DNA from 3 places in the Anoxynatronum sibiricum genome. Region 2 is predicted to be linked to each of the others. Evidence: riboswitches for the same ligand, from Rfam matches in the RefSeq annotation. Region 2 holds a riboswitch; each other region holds the start of a gene.
What was found. Region 2 has a riboswitch for cyclic di-GMP ahead of AAIG11_RS12475 (transglutaminase-like domain-containing protein). Riboswitches for the same ligand answer to the same signal wherever they lie in the genome.
Positions count from the first base shown of each region.

Region 1: it holds a riboswitch for cyclic di-GMP, as region 2 does, so the genes downstream of both, AAIG11_RS11700 (response regulator) here and AAIG11_RS12475 (transglutaminase-like domain-containing protein) in region 2, are expected to answer to the same signal.
Region 3: it holds a riboswitch for cyclic di-GMP, as region 2 does, so the genes downstream of both, AAIG11_RS13295 (stalk domain-containing protein) here and AAIG11_RS12475 (transglutaminase-like domain-containing protein) in region 2, are expected to answer to the same signal.

Region 1 covers NZ_JBCITM010000012.1:13,420-17,634, reverse strand. Annotated here, with positions in the region: gene AAIG11_RS11700 (response regulator) at 1-2,235, opposite strand, end outside; cyclic di-GMP riboswitch class II at 2,295-2,378, opposite strand; gene AAIG11_RS11695 (PAS domain-containing sensor histidine kinase) at 2,506-4,188, opposite strand; gene AAIG11_RS11690 (TetR/AcrR family transcriptional regulator) at 4,208-4,215, opposite strand, start outside.
Region 2 covers NZ_JBCITM010000013.1:81,292-85,506, reverse strand. Annotated here, with positions in the region: gene AAIG11_RS12485 (class D sortase) at 1-576, shown strand, start outside; gene AAIG11_RS12480 (AfsR/SARP family transcriptional regulator) at 628-1,908, opposite strand; cyclic di-GMP riboswitch class I at 2,382-2,457, shown strand; cyclic di-GMP riboswitch class I at 2,492-2,567, shown strand; gene AAIG11_RS12475 (transglutaminase-like domain-containing protein) at 2,581-3,381, shown strand; gene AAIG11_RS12470 (hypothetical protein) at 3,539-3,712, shown strand; gene AAIG11_RS12465 (sigma-70 family RNA polymerase sigma factor) at 3,934-4,215, shown strand, end outside.
Region 3 covers NZ_JBCITM010000016.1:713-4,927, forward strand. Annotated here, with positions in the region: gene AAIG11_RS13280 (DUF6997 domain-containing protein) at 1-154, opposite strand, end outside; gene AAIG11_RS13285 (HNH endonuclease domain-containing protein) at 240-1,355, opposite strand; gene AAIG11_RS13290 (hypothetical protein) at 1,327-1,551, opposite strand; cyclic di-GMP riboswitch class I at 1,856-1,944, shown strand; gene AAIG11_RS13295 (stalk domain-containing protein) at 2,098-3,633, shown strand; gene AAIG11_RS13300 (DUF4412 domain-containing protein) at 3,752-4,215, opposite strand, start outside.

The DNA.
Region 1 (4,215 bases), on a different contig from region 2:
ATGAGCTTCCCGCAGGGTATGCCGGGTAATGAGGGGCACTGCTTCGTCTAATTGCGTGTCCTTTATCACCAGGCTGGCAATGGTATCCAGTAAGTCCCGCCGCCGCATAGGTTTTGTCAGGTATGCATCAAATCCCATCTTTGTTGCATGTGAAGCTTTTCCATATTGCCCCGCAGAAGTGACCAGGCAAAGGGGTATCTCTTTGGTATCAGAGATGACCTTTAAGGCTGCAGCCAAGTCATCTCCGCTCATGCCGGGCATCTGTTGATCCATGACAACAGCGTGGACTGGTTCATTCCGCCGAGCCTGTTTGATCAACCGGTCGATGACGTCCACTCCACGAGTGCTTTCTGTGACCTGACAACCGGCTTCTTCCAGGTAACTGCGCAAAATTTCCCGGTTCAGTGCCACATCGTCTACAATGTGGATGTGTTTTCCTTTTAGAACCTGGTGATCTGTCAAGGTTTGCACCGGCGTATCGTCCATGGGCAGCGGCAGGGTAACGATAAAGGTACTGCCCTGACCAAGGGTGCTGTTGACGCTGATGTTTCCGCCCATGAGTTTTACCAGATCCCGCGTGATAGCCAGCCCCAGCCCACTGCCGCCATATTCCCGGGTTGTGGAAGCGTCAACTTGGGTGAAGGTTTGGAACAAGGTTTCCAAAGCTTCTTGCGGGATCCCTATCCCAGTGTCGGTGATTGCAATTTCAACCGTGCTGTAGTTTTCTGCTTTTTCAATTTCATGACAGGCAATGGTGACATGACCTTTTTCAGTGAACTTGACAGCATTACTGATGAGGTTGGTGAGGATCTGCCGAAACCGGGTAGGGTCACCTTTGACCTGATGGGGCAAACCCGGATGAAGCTGCAGATTCATTTCCAATCCTTTACTCTGGCCTCGGTGAGCTTGGCCCATAACAGCATCTTCCACGGCAGATCGGAGGTCAAATGGGATGTTTTCCAGTTCCATTTTTCCGGATTCTATTTTGCTGAAGTCTAAAATATCGTTGATTAATGTCAAAAGGGTTTCTGTGGATGTTTTAATATAGGCGATGTACTGGATTTGCTGTCGGCTCAGTTGTGTTTCTTCCAACAGCTGCAAAAACCCTAAAATACCGTTCATTGGGGTGCGGATTTCATGGCTCATGTTGGCCAAAAACTGGCTTTTGGCCTGGGTTGCAGCTTCAGCTTTGTTTGCGGCAAGCTTCAGTGCTTCATTGTTCTGTTCCAAGATACTGGTATATTGGGCCAGATCTTCTTCCAGTTGTTTACGGTCTGTGATATCCAGAGAGATATTGCCGGTTCCCTGTAGTTTTCCTGTTTCATCATAGATGGGGAACTTCTTTGTAAGCACCGTCTTTTTTTCGCCAGAATTTGTGAAAACCAGTTCTTCTTTTATCAAATACTCTCCCGGATTCAGCTGTTGTACCTGTTGTTCATCTTCCATGTAGCTTCGGATAGGTTCGATATTTGGAGAAATGCCGAATATTTCTGCATCTGTTTTTCCCAACAAGTCTTCCGGTTTTTCATATCCGGCTATTTGTGCAAATGCGGTGTTGGTTGCCATTACACGAAGGTTCAGGTCTTTGACAACTGCGATACTGTCGCTGTGTTCCACCAGCGCCGCCAACAGCTTCATCTGATGTTGGTATTGATGCAGTGTTTGTTTAAGCTTTTCTTTATTTTCAACTTCCTCAGTATCATCAAATAGGGCAAGTCTCCATTGTTCTTCATGATGAATTTTCGTCTTGACTGCTTCCAGACGAATCCACCGCCGACCCGTTTTCGTCTGCATTTTCACAAAAATGGGACTGGGCTCTTGGCCATCCTCCACCTCGCGGAGATAATGCTCCAACTCATTTTGGCTTTCTTGTGTCAACAACCTCAGAAATTGCTGCCCTTTCAATGGTTGATCAGGCAGTTCCACAAGCATGCGGCCTTGGCTGTTAATTTGTTTGATTTCGAAGGTTTCATTCAGTACCATGTAGGCAACAGGTGCTTCTTCAAAAAGGTTTTGAAAAGTATGGGCATCTTCTATGCATTCATCAATTAATTTTCTTAAACTATCTTCCTGCTTCACAAGCTGCTGATTTTGATGCTCCAGTTCCTGATGATACGTGCTGACTTCATCCACCAACTTCTCCACAACCTGTACAGTCAGTTCCCCGGCGGGTAAATGAGATTCCAGTATTTTCCGGATTTTTTGGTAGAGCGTTGTCGTGGTCTCTTTTCCCATTTTTTTCATCCTTTCAATACGAAGAACTGTCTTTTGTCACACACAAAAACCGGCCAAACTAAAAAAGCGGCCGGTTACGCTACTCACTCCTCCAGGGTTAAAGCGTCCAAATAAGACCCTGGATTCTTCGTGTCCGTTAATTATTTGCATCGTTTTATCTTTCAAGAAAACTTTCTGAGCACTTCGCTTCCGCTTGTTTTAATGACTATATTACCATATTTCTGTGGTCCATAATCACTTCTTTTAAAGATTTACATGTTTTTATTGACATTATTGCTTTTTGTGTTTTTTTAACGATTTCAAGGCCTCCATCTCTGCTTTACTCACCCAGCGCATTTCACCCGTGAGGGTAAACACACTGCCTTTTCCCGGTGTGCTTTCTGCAGTAAGGGAGTATCCGATTATCGCCGCCAGTTTCCTTGCCACTGCCAGACCCAGGCCCAGTCCACCATATTTTCGGGTATCCGATTCATCTGCCTGGCTAAACTGTTGGAAGATGTGGTCCAGTTTTTCTTTTGGAATACCGATGCCTGTGTCTTTCACCCGAAAAGTGATTCGAATGCGTCCCGGATCAGCTTTGCCGACCTCTTGACTTGCAACCAGTTGGACAGTGCCGGATTCTGTAAACTTCACTGCGTTCCCCACCAGATTACCCAATATCTGCTTCAGCTTAAAGCGGTCCCCCACCAGTTCATTGGGCAGGCTTTGTGCCCGATGGGTGCTTAAAACAAGTCCTTTGTTAATGGCAGTGGGTTGATGCAGTTCTGCCACTTCTTTTAGAAGATCTTCCAGATGAAAGGACTCTTCTCTTCGTTTTTGCATTATTATTTCCATGCTGGTGTAGTTGAGGATCTCTTCGACAACTGTCACAAGGGATTTGCATGACTGGATGGTGTAGTTCAGGTATTCTGCCTGTTCTTCGGTGAGTTCGGTCAGTTGCATTAACTGCGTCATTCCCATGAGACCATTTAAGGGGGTGCGCAGTTCATGGCTCATATTGGCCAAAAACTGGGATTTGACCCGATCGGCAACTTCGGCAGCAGCCTTGGCTTCTGTCAGTTCCTGATTCTTGATTTCCAGTTCAAGTTGAATCTGTTTACTGTGGGTAATGTCAACATGCGTTCCCACCGTCAGACTGGTTGGATGGCCATTTTCGTCCTGCAGGGTCTTTCCTCGGGAGAGGATCCAGGCCCATGTGCCATCTTTCCGTTTCATCCGAAAAGTAGCTTCATAAAGTCCTTTTGATCCTCCAGCAAGATAACGATCAAGATGTTCTTGAGCATTCACCCGTTCATCTGGATGAATGAGAATTTGCCAGGCATTCACAAAGCCACTACCTTCTGGTGACAAGAACTCTGTTTCGTCATAACCCAGCATATTGAAATACATAGGGCTGTACCAGTCTTTCCTCGTCTCAGCGTTGTACTCCCAGGAACCAGTTCCGGATACTTGATTGATCAACCGGTACCTCTCTTCTGACATTCTCATGGTTTCCCGGATAGCATTTCTTTCTGACAGGTCAATGTCAAAGCAATACAAATAGGTGTCTCCATTTTTCAAAGTGATGATACTGTGACTGGAAAACACTTCCACAGGTGTTCCCTCACGATGCTTCAGGGTTAACTCTCCCGCCGGTACTGGTATTTTGGTTCGACTCATGACCCGGATGTGTTCTTTAACTTGTTTGTGCATTTCGGGTGGAATGATTAAACTCAACAGGCTCTTTCCCAGGGCTTCCTTCTGAGTATAGCCGTATAGTTTTTCAGAGGCTTCATTCCAGTAAACAGTTGTGCCATCCATGCGATAGCCCTGCACCGCCAAAGCAGGGATCTTCATCATCACATCATGAAATGCATTTTCCTTCGCTGTCATGAGCTTCTCAGCTGGTAACGCCTGATAACGGCGTCTTCGACGTTTGCGGGTTTGCTCTCTACTATCTTTGAATCGTTTCAACTCTCATTCCTCCACTTCATTAGCGGA
Region 2 (4,215 bases):
GAACAACTGACTCAGCTGGAGCTGGAACGGGAAACGGTGGAAGCATATCAGGGACTGCAGGAGATGTTCACGGCTTATGAAGAGGAAGTACAGGGCTATGAAGCATCGCCGGAGGAAATAAGACCAGCGGAAGAAGGCGCGTTGCTGGGTAGTTTGGAAATTCCAGCAATTGATGCAAAGATGCCGGTGGTACAGGGTGCCAGTGACCATAATCTTAAAACAGCAGCGGCATTGCTGGACGGCACTTCACCCATTGGCAGTATTGGCAATGCTGCCATTGCAGCCCACCGAAGCCATACCTACGGGCGTTTCTTCAATCGGCTGAACGAGGTGAAACTGGGTGATACCATTCATATCACAACACCTGAAGAAACATATGTGTACCGCGTTTATGAAATTAAAGTGGTGGAGCCCACAGACTTGTCGGTATTAAACCGGAACAGCCGGGATAAGGTGGTCACGCTGATTACCTGCGACCCCATCTATGTGGCATCTCATCGGCTGATTATACACGGTGTCATGGTGGAGTCTGAAGAGGAAGCAAATGAACAAACAACAGCAACAGCAGGCTCTTGAGCCTGCTGTTGCTGTTTGAGAACCGAATATAATGGCTGGAAAAAGGAGGTTTCACTCAGCAAAGGAAGAAGGGGTTGCAGCAGCAAAGTCACCCGGGGGAAGCTGCGCCGGAGGCAAAATCAGATGACAGTGAGTCTTGATACGGGTCAAGTCGTCTGGATTTTCCCGGGGGAATTTTTGAATGACGCGTTGCAACACCGCCTCCATGGTTTCGGTATTAAGACCTGGAAGGAGAACCAGAAACTGAGAATCGTTCCAACGGGTAACGGTATCACCTTTTCGAAGATGGTGCAGCAGGTGTTGCTGCAAGGCCTGCATGCGCTGTTGCTGTTTGCCGTGAGAAGCAGATGAGGGATGACTCATGGTAACCATGCCCACCACCGCCTGGGCACCGCTGCGTTCACTGCGGCGGCGTTCCAGCTCGTAGATGGATCTAAACACATCTGGATTGCAAAAATAGGCATTTTCAAGGGGGTCAATCCCATCCAGATCAGCATGAAGGGCATCCATGGAATCAAGGGTGGGCTGGGTCGAAAGCATGCGCTTGTACAGCGACTTCAAAGCAGGGGTGGGTTTCAGGCCCAACTCCTGATAGTAGAAACCGGTAATGTACTCATAATGAGTAAGTGCCTGTTTGCGTTCTCCCAGTTGAAGCAGCGATTCCATCAGACGAAGGTGAAATTCTTCCTCATAGATGTCCAGTTCAATGGCCTTCTCGCAAACTCGCAGTACTTCGGCAAACTGACCAAGCTCCATCAACAAACCTGTGGATGACAACACGGCTTTCAAATACTGGCGGCGATAGTGACTGCGTACCGGAAAAACCCACTGCTGATCGGTGCATTCCGGCAAGTAATCACCATGGTACATTGAAAGGGCCTTCTGATAATGCAATAATGCCTTTTCTGGATGCTCATGCTGTAAAGCTTCTCCCAGCTGAACGGAAGACTCAAAAATATCCGCGTCTACCCGGGCATCCATCTCCGGATTCCATCGATAGTAGCCGTTGACATAGACAATGCTCATATAGGAAGTCTGGCTGTTTTCGTTTTCTTCAAGAATCTGACGAAGCCGATGCATCTGGCGGCGCAGGGTGCTTCGGGGATCATTATAATCCTCCGATGCCCACAAACCATCCAACAATGCCTCCGGTGTGAAGGAGCGTTGCCGGTGGGTCAGCATAAATTTGAAGAGTTCCCACAGCTTCCTGGACCCTGGGGAAGCCTCAACCAGAGATTGTCGGTTTTTTTCCACATCAAAACAACCCAGAGTCTTTATGGTGATCACAGACTGATCTTTCGCTGTTGTTTCATCAGTTACTGCATGATTCATGGGTGCCACCTTCTTTCTGTCCTCTCTGTCTCTAAATTACCCGATATTTTGGATTTCATGTCGAATCTGGTTAAAAAATATCAAAAAAGAGGACCCGAGACCTAAAAAAGTTAAAAATCGGGAAGGATTGACGTCAGGTGTCTGCCAAAGGCAAAGAAGCTGCCAACAAGTCAAACTGAATGTTAGAGGCAGAAAGGACGTCAATGACACTCAAAGGTGCGTATAATATAGCGGATGATCCTATCATACTAGAAATGCCAGGAGTTTTCAATCATGGCCCAGAGTCACGAATTTGAAGCAATCAATCAGACGGTATCCGGCATGAACTAAAGGTGAGAAGTTTACATAAAACTGAAAGAAGGAGAAATAAAGACCGCTAAATTCAGGATAAAAGGTTTACAAAAGTACATTTGATGATATAATGACAATAACAGCTCGTACAATTGAATGAGCAGGTAGGAAGCGAAACTTTTTACCGATAAAGGCAAACTTTGGGAAACCGGAGGACGCAAAGCTAAAGGGCCTGTAAAATGGCAGCCAGCTACCGAAGAAGAAGTTTTTTATTTACCCAAAAACCGCTTTCCACCGATAAAGGCAAACTTCAGGAAACTGAAGGACGCAAAGCTAAAGGGCCTGTAAAATGGCAGCCAGCTACCGAAAGGAAGTCTTTTTATGAATAAAAGCCGGTTTATGGTGATGTTGCTGATGGTGTTGGTTATTGCCAGTACCGTATCAGTCAGTGCAATGGAAGTGGCTTCCCTGGATACCCGTTCAGTGGAGACTGGTCTGTTGTCGGTTCAATACCAGGTGCCAGGACATACTGCCACCAAAATCATGCTTGAAAAAGGCGGCGAGCGGTCAGTTTTTGACCTTTCGGCAACAAGAACAGAAGAAACCATTCCGCTTCTTCTGGGTGACGGACAGTACAAGGTTTCCATCCTTGAGCATGTGAGCGGTAACCAGTACCGCCCCATCAAAACCGAAACCATTGAAGTGGCCATTGTTGATCCGACAGCCCGTTTCCTAAGTTCTGTTCAGGAAATTCGATGGGATCAGAATATGAAAGCCATACAGAAAGCAGCGGCTTTGACTGCCGGATTAACCACAGACATGGAAAAAGTGACGGCTATCTACGAATATATTGTTGAAAATATCAGATATGATGATGCCAAGGCAGCCACGGTCACCAGTGGCTATCAACCAGACATTGACGCCACTTTATTATCAGGCAGCGGTATCTGCTACGATTATGCCGCTCTCTTTGCAGCCATGATGCGGAGCGTGGGCGTGCCTGCCAGAATGGCAAAGGGGTATGCCCCGGGAATAGATGTGTATCACGCATGGAACGAAATACTGGTGGATGGTGAATGGCAGACGATGGATACCACCATGGATGCCGCCTACCGGCAGAGCAAGATGCCTGTAAAGATGTTCAAGGATGGCGCAGCATTTAATAAAACCAGTGAAGTATAGGATTAGGATCGTCTGGATGCATTTCAAGTTGATTGCCAATAATCATACTGCCTTTCCAACTTTCTTTCCATAAAAGAAGCCTGTCCCAACTCTCCCGGGACAGGCTTCTTTGCTACTCTCAAGTGAGCACGGTGATTAAAATAAGGTGGCAGACTGAATGGCACTGACGGCTATTTCAACAAGAGTCGATTTCTCAGGGGTGGTGCCTGTATTGAGAGTGCTTCATAATGTTCGATGGATTTTTAGTTTTGTTTTTTCGGGCAGCTATTGCAATGTTGGCCAGTCTCAATCCAATCAGGCAGAAAACATCGGGAGGCAGATTTCTGTTTGAGAGCAGTATCTGGTTGAGAGAAGTAACGGGTGATGTCAAAGCTGTTTTTAAGAGAAAGGGTTGCATGATCGCAATCAGAAAATAAGCGGAACAAAAAAAGGGTTTAGAATGAATGGAAAAGATAGATGGGTATGATAGAATATAACAATCATCATCCGTCAACAGATTAGTACCCTAAAATGAAACTTTGTTTCGTATTTAATTTGCGAGGAGGTGGCAGCGTGCCATCGCTTCTGAAGCACATTCCATTTGGCAAAAAACTGGAGAAGCGGGTGATATCCGCTCAGTCCGGCAGTGAATCTGAGCGGAATATGCTGATTCGGGAATATGCTCCGTTCATCAAAAAAAATCTAAGCCAACAACTGGGACGTTACATCGAAGAAGAAAACGATGATGTCTTTTCAGTTGGCTTAATGGCTTTTAATGAAGCCATCGACCATTACCAGCTGGAACGGGGCAGTTTTTTGCCCTTTGCGGCAACGGTGATTCGTAACCGCGCCATT
Region 3 (4,215 bases), on a different contig from region 2:
ATTGCTTAGGCAGTTTCTCATAGCAGTCGATTGAAATTGAGGGCGCAGTCGGTTTTCTTCCCAGCTTATTTCGCAACAAGTAATCTTGGAATGATTCTGGCCCATAAGTTCCAACATTGCAATCAGTTAAGTGAATTAGCGCATGTGACCACATATTTTGTTGCACTCCTCAATTATTTCATTGATTCAAGACAATGGATTTGCTTTAATTTATATCCAGTGTTTCAGAGTTTAAATCATTAATCATCAATATACTCCCATTCTAAGAAACCTTGGTTAGTGGCAATTTGAACTTGCGGTTCAATCGTCCGCTTAAGAGCAGCAATAAAATCTTTCTTCTCAAAATTACTTCTTCTTGTTAACATTTCAACCATTTTTTGATCAACAGTGTAGTAATCCTCCAAATATTTATGCATCCCAGTATTAATCATGCAGTTAACTGCCTTATACTGAACAATGCAGAAATCATCCAAATACTTATTCAGATTTGGGACATGATTACTTTTCATACTGTTAATTCGCTTGAATGTTGGAATCAAATTCCAAACCAGGTCATGTTGCACAAAGCTCCAGGGTACAAAATGATCAATACTAATTTCGCCAAGTTCTAGAGTGTGTTGTGAAGTCATTGGTCTCTTGGTATAGATATCCATTAGTTCAACATTCTCTTGAACAAGCCCCCAAAATCGTTTAGCTTTTGATAGATCACGCTTCATTGGTGGAAAGATCTTTAAAGGTATCGCTGGCACATTCGGATTTCTTCGTTGCAAATAGTTTATGAGAACGTGATCAGACCAGCCGCTAATTACTTGGCGGTTTTTCTGAATAAACGTTGCCCATCGATCATTAATATACAGACTTGTACCCTTACTACTAATTCTGTATAGTGCGTCTTGGTCTCCTTGACTAAGTTCTTGGATTTTTCTGTTTTTATCATGATCAGACAACCCACGAAGTTGTTCGGCATAAAATGGAGTTAAAAGTCTGAAAGTAACATATCTTGCTAAACGGTTAATTTTCGATCTAAAGTCTGCTGCTCCAAAAGATTTGATCGTATCAGCTAAATCATCTTTATTTCTGATAGCTGCCCCGGGATCCCTCTTTAAAACTTCACCAATGATCTCCTCTATTTTATCTAATTTCCCCAATGATAACTTATACTGTGTTACTGGATACCATGCTTCACTGATCATCTTGATCACATTATCTTCGATGTTAACTACTGTTTTTCCTTCTATCGCAGAATCAATTATCCCTCTGAGCCAAAATATTTTGTAGCTATTTGTCATACTCTTATCTGCAAGCATCTGCACCAGTTTAATGGCTTCAAAGGATTGCAGTGGAAGTATTTCCATTGTTTCGCCCTCCTAATAAAGTGTCAGTCAATAAATCAACCCAAATCAACCGACTATTTCCGTAGATGTCGGTGAAGGGATACTGGATGTAAATGTGCTGGGATTTTTCGGGACCAAAGGTGTCACAGAAGAGCTCCATGAAAAGGTCTTCTGCCAGGCTGTTCAGCGTTCCCGTAGAGGTGGCGGCTGGTGTCATCCGGTGGTCACTCCCGTCATTGGCGTTCAGGTGATCTTCTCTCTGCTCTGATGCTCGTGATTAATTCATTTCTTCCATTATATAATAGCTATTCGACCTGTGAAGGCATTTTTCTCTCTTTTTTTGTTTTTTCTGAACTTTTTTCATCAATTGACTTGCCGATGCGGTTTAAAGCAGCAGATTTGGGTAAAATTATCACATATCGAGAATGATTATCACACTCAAATACATATGCATGATTGCACCCTGTGACGCTTTCTCCCGCTCAATGTGAACGTCGGTATTTTGTAAGGATGAGTGAGCCAGTACCTTTGGGCAAACCAATCGAAAGATTGGGACGCAAAGTTTGGAGTCTGCCGTATCATCAGATGCAATGATTGTCCAGCTGCCCCGAGAGGAATGCTGGGCTTTTTTGCGTTTGACGGCTTTTTCTGCAGCGGGAGACAAAAAGGAATCAGAACTAATTGGTTTGAAATGGGAAAGGGGCGTGTTTGTGGCAATAACAAGCTGAGAGGCAACTGTGGATTTGAGTAAGGAGGAGAACTATTGAAAAGACGTATGATCGGATTCATCACGATTTTGCTGCTGGTGCTTATGTCAGTGAGCGGCAGTGTCACCGCCAATGATCTGCAGCTGGCACCGCTGTCTTATGTCAATCTAACTTCACCAACAGGCGGCGAGAGCTTTCAGGTAGGGGGTAACCACACCATTACCTGGCAAAAATCTGCTGCCGGGGGAAACACGCAAATCTATTTTTCTGCCAATGGCGGCGCCAACTGGACTTACATCACCTCGGTTTTAGGAACCAGCTACAACTGGACAGTGCCCGACCAGGTGACAAACCAGGGAAGAATTCGGGTGCGATGGTCGCCCAACAATGATACCTGGTACACCAGTAACAGCGCCAACTTTACTATATTCAAGGCGTTGGATCCCCAGGATTTAAACCTGATTTTGGTGCCACCGGCTCCCACTGATTTGTCGGCAAGCGCTGTTTCAGCTTCTTCCATCAGTCTCACCTGGAAAGACAATGCAGGCAATGAGACTGGCTACAAAGTGGAACGAAGAGTGACCAATCAGGCTGGCGGTTTTAATGAAATTGCTGTGCTGGATGCCAACACCACTCAGTTTGCAGATACCGGCCTGAGCGCCATGACCAACTACACGTACCGGGTCAGGGCGTATAATGGCATGGGGAACTCTGGCTATTCCAATGAAGCAGCTGCTACTACCCAGGCCTTGGGGCTGGCACCACCGCCGGCCAACGCGCCTGCTGCTCCCACTGATTTGATGGCAACGGCCATTGATGGTCCGGCTTTTTCACTGAGCTGGACAGATAATGCCGGCAATGAACAGGCCTTTCACATTGAAAGGCAGGCCAATGGCGGTGCCTTTAGTGAAATTGGTGAAGTGGGCGCCAACGTCACCGTTTTTGTGGACGAAAATGTCGCCGTAGACACGCTGTACCTTTACCGGGTAAGGGCGCGAAATGCCAATGGTTTTTCTGCTTACAGCAATGAAACCGGCGGTATCATTGAGCAGGATGCTGATCTTGAAGAGGAAGAACTGGAAGGACTGGAGGTTCCCGAGGTCTTAGAGGAGCCGGAAGTGCCTGTTGAACCGGAAACGCCGCCAGAATCGCCTGCCCTGCCGCCTTCAACACCTTCGACACCATCGGGTGACGGCGTTGTGATTCGATTCTTCATAAACCAGTCTGATTACTTTGTCAACGATTCGCTGAGAACCATGGATACGTCCCCCATTATCAGCGGCGGCAGAACACTATTACCCATTCGTTATGTGGCAGAGGCCCTGGGTGCCACGGTGGGCTGGGATGCCGGCGATCAGCGGGTGACCATTGAGTTCGGTGAAACCACCATTGATCTGTGGATTAACCGGAACAGTGCCCGGGTAAACGGTGTGATGCAACAGATTGATGCCAACAATGCCCAGGTGACGCCGGTGATTATTCCTCCCGGCAGAACCATGCTGCCGCTTCGCTTTGTTGCTGAGAATCTTGGCAGCAGTGTTGACTGGGAGCCTGTGGGTCAGGAGGTTATCATCGTTTACCCTGCACCTTAGCGCCTTTTTCGGTAAACTGTTTCAGTTAGAACTGTGACTGAATAAATAAGAGCTGTGCCCAGTGACAATGTCATCAGGCGCAGCTCTTTGATTGCAACGATTGAATTGACCGGCTTGTTCAGGAACCGGGTATGGCAGGCAGCCCCTGGAACATTTCGCTGAAGTCCATGATTTCATAATCGGAGGGAACGACGAAAAGATCGTTGGAGATGCCACCGGTTTGGAAGTTGGTGACCTCCATCAAAAACTGGTCTTCAGGATTGTTCCCCTGACCTTCCATCTTCATGGGGAATCCGTAATCGGTATGCAGCCACATTTTCATCTGAACGCCACTCTCACTGTCGGTGGTTTGCACCACATGGCATTGGATGCCGTTGACCATTTCTGTTCCCAGGTATTCCATGGTTTCGGTGTCTACGTCTTCTGTCAGGTCCTCTGCCGTGATGGGCTCCATGGTGCCATCCATTCCCATGTCAACGGGCATTTTCATGGCAGTTTTCTCCTGGGGATCAAGGGTGTAAACTGCTTCAGTGTCGTAGATCATGATGAAGTTAACGCCCATGGCTTCACTTTCACTGCGCA